Regions from separate parts of the Brachybacterium sp. JB7 genome, predicted to be linked through region 1. Evidence: riboswitches for the same ligand, from Rfam matches in the RefSeq annotation. Region 1 holds a riboswitch; the other holds the start of a gene.

Region 1 (4,017 bases):
CGGCCTCGTCCTGGCTCGCGCCCTGGGCCGGGCTCCGGTCGGCGTGCGGGAAGTCGTCGTTCATGACCTCAGGGTACGTCGCAGCGCTGACGCTCATCGCACGCGCGCTCATCGCACGATCAGCTCGGCGGCGAGGGGCCACACCAGCAGTCCCACGGCGAGCGCGGTCCCGACGAGGTCCGCGCGGCTCAGGCGGCTGGGCTCGGCCCAGGTGCGCTGTGTCGCGGTCGCGAAGCCGCGGGAGTCCATCGCGAGCGCCTGCTGCTCGGCACCGCGCAGGGTGTCCACGAGCAGCGCGAGCGTGGAGCTGGCGAGCAGCCGCGGGGAGGCGGGGGAACCGAGGCCACGCTGGACGCGTGTGCGGGTGATGATCTCCCACTGGCGGCCCAGATGCCCCACACGCACCAGCGCGACGACGGCTGCCGCGACCGGGCGGGCGGGGAGCCGCAGCCGGCCGCCGAGCGCATCACCGAGCGCGGTGACCTCCACACTGCCCAGCGCCAGCACGCCGGGGGCGACGAACACCATGATCCGTGCCGCTTCCTTGAGCCCCAGCAGCCACGCATCGCCCGACAGCGCCGGCGCCTCGCCCAGCAGCGCCGTGGTCCAGGCGAGCCCGGCGGCTGAGAGCAGGATCGGCACCAGACGCAGCAGACCTCCCCGCAGGGTGCGCACCGCGAGCGGAGCGAGCAGCGCCAGCGGCAGCAGGGCGAGGAGCCCGCCCTGCCAGGTCTGGACGGCGAACGAGCCCAGTGCAGCCAGGATCCCGATCAGGCACAGCGTGAGCGGATTGAGCGCGTCGGCCGGGATCCGGCGGGCGCGGGCCGACGGCGCCGCGGGTTCCGCGGAGGCCGGGAGCACCAGGGTCTCGTGCGCGTGGTCGATCAGCTCCGGATCGTGGGAGGCGACCAGCACCGCGCAGCCCTGGGCCGCGGCCTCGGTGAGCAGGTCCCGCACCTCGCGTCGCCGACGGGCATCGAGGCCCACGGTCGGCTCGTCGAGCGCGAGCAGGGACGGCCGCTGGGCCAGGGCGGCGACGATCGCGACGCGTCGCTGCTCGCCTCCGGACAGGCGGGAGGGATGGGCACCGGCGAGATGGGCGAGTCCGGAGCGGTCCAGCAGCTGGGCGGCGAACTGCTCGTCGCCCGCCCACGGGGAGGCGAGCACCTCCTCCCGCACGGTGCGTGCGACGAAGGAGTGCTCGGGGTTCTGGGGGACGCTCGCGATGCGCTCCCGCTCGGGCCGCTTGACGCTGCCGGTCGCCGGGGCCGTCGCCCCCAGCATCACCCGCAGCGCCGTCGTCTTGCCCGCGCCGCTCGGACCGGTCAGCACGGTGATCCGCCCCGAGGGCACCTCGAGATCGATCGTGTCCCGGAGGCCGCGTGCGGGCACGGTCACCCCGCGCAGAGCCGCCACGACCGGGCCGTCGTGAGCAGCCCCGGCAGCCCCGTCGGCGGACGTCGACCGGTCGCCGTTCTCCTCGACCACCCCGGCCTCGACGAGCAGCGCCCGCCGCTCGCGCAGGAGCGCGAGGGGCTCCCCATCGGCGAGCACCTCCGCCTGCGGGCCCAGGACCACCAGACGATCCACGTGAGGGAGCCACGGCTCGATGCGGTGCTCGGCCAGCACCAGGGTGCGGTCCCGGGCCGCCTCGAGGATCGCCGTGCGCACCTGCTGGGAGGTTGCTGCATCGAGCATGCTGGTCGGTTCGTCCAGCAGCAGGAGGTCGGGGCCCAGCGCGAGCGCCCCGGCCAGGGCCACGCGCTGCTGCTGACCGCCGCTCGCCTCCAACGGCGCACGAGACGGATCCAGGTCCACCCGGGCCGCGGCGAGCGCATCATCGGCACGCGCACGGATCTCCGAGCGGGGGAGCGCCGCGTTCTCGGGTCCGAAGGCGGCATCGCGGCCGACGCTCGCGGCGACCAGGGCATGGGCAGGGTTCTGCAGCAGCAGGCCCCGCTCTCCCGGACGGGCCGGCGCCGGAGCGAGCCCGCTGCCCTCCCCGGTCTCCGGATCCAGGAGTCCGGCGAGGGCCCGCAGAACGGTGGACTTCCCGCTGCCGCTCGCTCCCGCCAGCAGTACGCGCTGACCGGCGGGGATCTCGAGGTCCAGCCCTGCGATGGTGGGTTCGCGCCGCGTCAGCGGCCGCCAGGTCAGTCCCTGCAGGCGGAGCGCGGCGGGAGCGGTCTCAGGCCTCGACGGTGCGCGCATGCTCACGCCCTGAGGCGAGGGAGTCCACGGCGCCGGTCGCCGCGAGCGCCCGCGAGGCCGCCCAGCCCAGCGCGCCACCGAGGACAGCGCCGGAGAGCAGGAAGGCTGCGAGCAGCATGACCGCGAACGTCCAGCTCATCTCGGGGTAGTAGGCGAAACGCTCCCAGACCCACTCGAGCATGCCCGCGCACGCTCCGCCGAGCATCGCGACGGGCAGGGTGAAGCGGCGGTAGCGCAGCAGCGCGAAGGCGAGCTCGACGCCGCCTCCCTGCAGGAGTCCCGAGACCGCGGTGCCCCAGCCCCACTGGCCGCCCAGCAGCATCTCGAGCACGGCCGCGATCATCTCGGCGAGCAGGGCCGCGCCCGGCTTGCGCACGATCAGGGCGGCGAGCACGGCCGGCAGGAACCAGATTCCGGCGAGCAGCCCCTCTGCCGGTTTGAAGACGGCCGTGAGCGGCCCGATCAGCGTGTACAGCTGGCCGTATCCCAGGAACGCGACGCCGAAGGCGGCCCCGATGAGCACGGTGACCAGCAGGTCGACAGTACGGAAACGAGTCATCACTTCTCCTTCCACAACACGGAAGGGGCGCATGGCACCGAGGGTGCCCTGCGGAAATCCCGACTCCCTACGCCGGTGCGAGCCGGATCAGGTTCGAGGGTCTGCGCTGAATCGCGCACTCTCAGCACCACGGCGGTGCTCCCCTGTCAGTGGATGACGACGCCGAGTCTAGCCGGTTCCCGCGCTCAGCGGTGCGCGCGGATCGCCTGGCCGAGCGCCTCGGCCGTCCCGTCGAGGTCGTCCGGGCTGAGCAGATAGTTCGTGCCGGAGCGTCCGATGATCTCGATCAGGGTGCCGGGCCGGGTCACCATCATCCGGTACGGCTGGCGCACCTCCCCGGTGGTGAAGATCTTGCGATCGCCGAGGGGCGTGATCTCCTCCGGGGTGGAGGACGTCGCCGTGCCGCGACGCCAGCCGTAGCCGCCCAGCGTGACCCCGGCCGAGGAAGCCGGCACCGTGCGGTACTGGACGGTGCGGAAGTCCTCGAGCGGCCAGGGCCTGCGCGGCAGGAACCCGCCGAGGCTCACGGTGACCCCGCGCTCGTCGACGACGAACCGGGTGTGCTGGCCCATCCAGGTCCACAGGGTCAGCAGGGCGAAGACCATGGCGACCAGCAGCCCGGCGGCCACGCTGCTGCGCGAGGCCATCAGCAGCGTGGCGATCAGCCCGGCCACGACCGTCAGCCCGATGCGGGTCCAGCCGATCCTGGAGGGTCGCGTGGTGCCGACGTAGAACGGCATCCGGCTCACCAGATCGTCACGCGGTCCTCGGGGGCGCGGTACATCCCATCGCCCTCGCGCACGTCGAAGGCGTCATGGAATTCCTGGAGGTTCCCGACCACCGTGTTGCAGCGGAACTCCATGGGCGCGTGCGGGTCCACGGCGAGGCGACGGATCGCCTCCTGGATGCGGTTCTTGCCGCGCCACACCGTCGCCCAGGACAGGAACACGCGCTGCAGGCCGGTGAAGCCGTCGAGCTCCGCCGCGGCCTGCTCCGGGGTGCGGCTGCCGCGGTAGGCCTTGACCGCGATCGACAGGCCGCCGAGGTCGCCGATGTTCTCGCCGATCGTGAGGGCGCCGTTGACGCGGTGGGTGTCCTCGAGCTCGCGCGGGGAGAGCTGGGAGTACTGGGTGATCAGGCGGGCGGCCCGCTCGTCGAAGGCCTCGCGGTCCTCGATCGTCCACCAGGAGGCGAGGTTGCCGTCACCGTCGTACTTGGAGCCCTGGTCATCGAAGCCGTGGCCGACC
Region 2 (4,017 bases), on a different contig from region 1:
GTCGACGGGGCCGTGGCCCTTGTGCGGGGTGCGCGACAGCTCCTGCTCGGCGCCGGAGATCAGCGCCCGCTGCAGGTAGTCCCGGCCGGACCGGAGGGCGAGCAGGTCCTCCCCCACGCCCGGCCGCTCCAGGTACGCGGCAGCGGCGTCCGTCGTCCGCGTCAGCAGGGTGAGCTCCCCGTCCCGCCCGGCCTCGCACAGCGCGCGGGCCCGGGCGATCCGCGCATACTGACCGGCGATCGCCGAGGACAGGGTGCAGCCGGTGCCGTGGGTCGAGCGGGTGCGCACCCGCTCGCCGCGCAGCAGGTCCACCCCGTCGCCGTGGGCGATGACGTCGACCATCTCCTCCCCGGCGCGATGTCCGCCCTTGAGCATCACGACGTCCGTGCCCAGGTCCCGGAGCCTCATGGCCTGGTCCTGCATCTGCTCGATGCTCTCCGCCTCGCCCTCGTCCAGCAGGCGGGCGGCCTCGGGCAGGTTCGGGGTGAGCACGTGGGCCAGCGGCAGCAGCCTCTCGCGCAGGAGCGTGGTGGATTCGTTTTCCAGCAGGGCGTCCCCGCTGGTGGCGATCATGACGGGGTCCAGCACGATGCGGCCGAACTGCTCGGGCCTGGCCTCGATCGCGGAGATCACCGCGGCGACCACGTCGGCGGAGGCGAGCATGCCGATCTTCGTGGCGTCGACCGGGATGTCGTCCAGGACGCTCGTGATCTGCTGCCCCACGGCCTCCCCGCCGACGGGGATCACGGCCTGCACGCCCAGGGTGTTCTGCGCGGTGAGCGCGGTGAGGGCCGTCGTGCCGAAGACGCCGAGCGCGGAGAAGGTCTTCAGATCGGCCTGGATCCCGGCCCCGCCTCCGGAGTCCGAGCCCGCGATGGTCAGCGCGGTGGGCGGTCGCCATGCCGTCATGCCTGATCCTCCTGCCCGATTCCGTGTCCGATTCTGTGTCCGATTCTCGGCCCGCCTGCTGGTCCGTGTCCGGAGTTGCTGGCCTGCCCGGCTCCGCGGGTGAAGGCGGCCAGCAGCCGGGCGGATGCCGCCTGCGGGTCCGCCGCGCCGGCGATCTGCGAGACGACGCAGATCCCCTCGACGCCGGTCGCCGCGATGGGCGCGGCAGCGGTCTCGTCGATCCCGCCGATCGCGACGGTGCGCGGCAGCGGGGATCCCTCCGTCCGGGCCGCCTCGTGCCAGGGCGCGAGGCAGGCGGTCAGCCCGTCGATGCCCAGCGGCGCTGCGGCATCGGTCTTGGTGGCGGTCGAGTGGATCGGTCCGATGCCGAGGAGGTCGGCCTCACCTGCTGCGAGCGCCTCGCGCACCTGAGCAGGGGTTCCGGTGGACAGCCCGATCATGAGGTCCGGGCCGAGCACCTCACGGGCATGCGCCGGCGTGGCGTCGTCCTGGCCCACGTGGAGGTGGCAGCGCGTCTGCTCGGCCACCGCGAGGCGGTCGTCGACCACCAGCGGGATCTGCGCGGCGCGGGCTCCGAGCTGCGCTCCGAGCACTCGTCGGCACTCCTCCACGAGCTCGACGAGGTCGGCGTCCGTGGCGTCCTTGTCCCGCAGCTGGATCATGCCGGCCCCGCCGCGCACGGCGGCGAGGACCACGGCGGGCACGGCTCCGATGCCGCCGGAGAGCGCGGAGTCGGTGACGTGGTAGAGCCGCAGGTCGCACTCGTGCGCTGCGCGCAGGGACGGGCGGGTCATGCGCCGGCCGCCGGGGAGATCCCGCGCTCGTCGAGCTGCACGATGCCCAGCACGTCGGCCGGGGTCAGGGCGTCCAGCGCGTCGAGCCAGGCGACCGCGAAGGAGCCGACGCCCTCGGCCGTCCGCGCCGCGCGGGTTCCGGCCGCGCCGAGCAGGGCGTGGGCCGCGAGCACGGCGTCATGCGCGGTGAGGTCGGTGTCCCGGGTCGCGCCGAGCACTGCCGCGCAGCTGGCGCCGAGCGAGCATCCGGTGCCGATCACGCGGGTCATCAGCGGATCACCGCTGGTCAGCAGTGTGGTCCGGTGGCGGGAGACGATCGCGTCGCGCTCCCCGGAGACGGCCACCACGGCACCGCTGCGTTCGGCGAGGTCGTGGGCCGCCTCGAGCACGGCGTCGACCGAGTCGGTGGAGTCCACGCCGCGGCCTCCGCGGCCGGTGCCGGCGAGCGCAGCGATCTCCGAGGCGTTGCCGCGGATGGCGGTGGGGCCGAGTTCGAGCAGCTCGTGGGCGAGCGGGGTCCGCACCGGCAGCGACCCGATGGCGACCGGGTCGAGCACCCAGGGCCGCCCGGCGTCGCGCGCGGCTCGGGCGGCGGCGGGCATGGCCTCGACCTGGGCGGGAGAGACGGTGCCGGTGTTCACGAGGATCCCGTCGGCCACTGCGGCGAAGACGGGCGCCTCCTGCGGGTGGTCCACCATCGCGGGTGCCGCGCGGATCGCGAGCAGCACGTCGGCCGTGATCTGCTGGACGACGGTGTTGGTGAGGCACTGGACCAGCGGCCCCCGGTCGCGCAGCGCGGTCAGGGCGCGTTCGAGGCGCACCGCCGCAGCGGGGCGCGCCGCCTCAGCGGACGGCGTGGAGTTCTCCATGGATGACGATCCCTTCGCAGGTGTGGGCCCGAGCAGGTTCGACGGGTCTGATCTCAGCCGTCGCGTCCCGACGGCACCCCGTGTCACTGGTCGGCGACTCTAGCAGGGGCCCGCACACAGGATCTCCACAGACAGGTCACCAAAGACTCTTGGGTAAACCTTGACCGACCCTTGACCTTTTGGCACGGTGTGACGCGGATCCCTTCGAGTCGGCGTACTGCCAGATGCATCGCGAGACGCTGCGCCAAGCGCGTCACCAGACGCATCACCAGAAGGCTCGGACGGGGCCAGCCATCCGCTGACACGAGGGGGAACACCATGACCGCGAACAGCACAGCGCGTCGCGCTCGCGCTCGCACCGGCACTCGCACCGCGCTGGCCGTCCTGGCCGGAGCCGCTCTGCTGAGCGTGTCGGCCTGCGGGGGCAGCGCCGACGACGACGGCAGCGCGGACGACGGTGGCGGTGACGCCCAGGAGCAGCCGATGGAGGCCTCCGACGGGGGAAACGGCGACGGGTCCGACGAGGATTCCGAGGACACGACGGAGGCCGACGACGCGGGCAGCTCGGGCAGTACGGGCAGTTCAGACGGCGGCTCCGCTCAGGACGATGGGGTGGGTGCGGGGGCCGGGGATCCGGCCGACGCGGACGGAAGCGGGCAGGAGGGTGAAGAGGGAACCGGCGACGGGAGCGGCAGCGAGGGGGACGATGCCGCGGACGGCCGCACGCAGATCATGCTCGTGACGGATCTGCCGGGCGACGACCAGACCGGCGACGGCTGGCCCGTGCTCTCACCGGACGAGCTCGCCACGACGCTCGCCGAGCCGTTCGACGGCACGGCGACCTGTGAGGAGGAGCTGGAGCTCGCGCCCGGCCGGAGCGCCACGTGCACGGGCCCGGCGAGCATGGACATGACCGAGCCGGAGCAGGAGTGGACCGCCCAGGCAGCGCGGGTCCCCGTAACCGGGGAGCTCGGCGAGGGCGGCGCCGTGGCGGTGCTGTTCACGACGGGAGACGGCCTGACCGGCCCCGCAGACGTGCTGCTGGACGAGGGCACCGAGCTCACCGGGCTGGGCTTCGGCTCCATGTTCGGCTCGGAGGACCTCAGCGCCCAGGAGCTCGAGGAGAGCACCCTGCAGACGCTCACCTCGGAGAACGCATACGTGCCGGTCGCCGAGGCGGACTGGGAGTCCGTGACCTGTGAGGACGGGCTGAGCTTCGAGGCCTTCGAGCCGTCGCCGTGCACCGGCGAAACGGCCGACGGCGAGACCTACCCGCTCCACGTCGCCCCGGGCACCTACGTCGACAACGACCAGGGTCTGCTCGTGGGCATCGCGCGCAGCGACGCCGGCTGAGCCCGACGACTCCGACCGAGCTACCCCGACGCTCGCCGCCCGGCGCGCTGCCCGCCGCGCTGGTCGCCGCTCGGTGCACCTCGTGCTGCGTT

The links. A riboswitch is a leader RNA that binds a small molecule or an ion and turns the genes downstream of it on or off. The one in region 1 is predicted to bind thiamine pyrophosphate.
Region 2: linked by a shared signal. The riboswitch ahead of thiM (hydroxyethylthiazole kinase) and the one ahead of CIK81_RS06725 (ECF transporter S component) in region 1 are both predicted to bind thiamine pyrophosphate.

Annotation. Positions count from the first base shown of each region.
Region 1 is NZ_QPGN01000004.1:38,478-42,494, forward strand. Features, by position in the region: gene CIK81_RS06715 (ankyrin repeat domain-containing protein) at 1-64, opposite strand, end outside; gene CIK81_RS06720 (ABC transporter ATP-binding protein) at 109-2,211, opposite strand; gene CIK81_RS06725 (ECF transporter S component) at 2,189-2,770, opposite strand; TPP riboswitch at 2,818-2,925, opposite strand; gene CIK81_RS06730 (hypothetical protein) at 2,956-3,510, opposite strand; gene CIK81_RS06735 (M13 family metallopeptidase) at 3,516-4,017, opposite strand, start outside.
Region 2 is NZ_QPGN01000008.1:24,215-28,231, forward strand. Features, by position in the region: gene thiD (bifunctional hydroxymethylpyrimidine kinase/phosphomethylpyrimidine kinase) at 1-909, opposite strand, end outside; gene thiE (thiamine phosphate synthase) at 906-1,703, opposite strand; gene thiM (hydroxyethylthiazole kinase) at 1,700-2,572, opposite strand; TPP riboswitch at 2,564-2,663, opposite strand; gene CIK81_RS11075 (hypothetical protein) at 2,891-3,925, shown strand.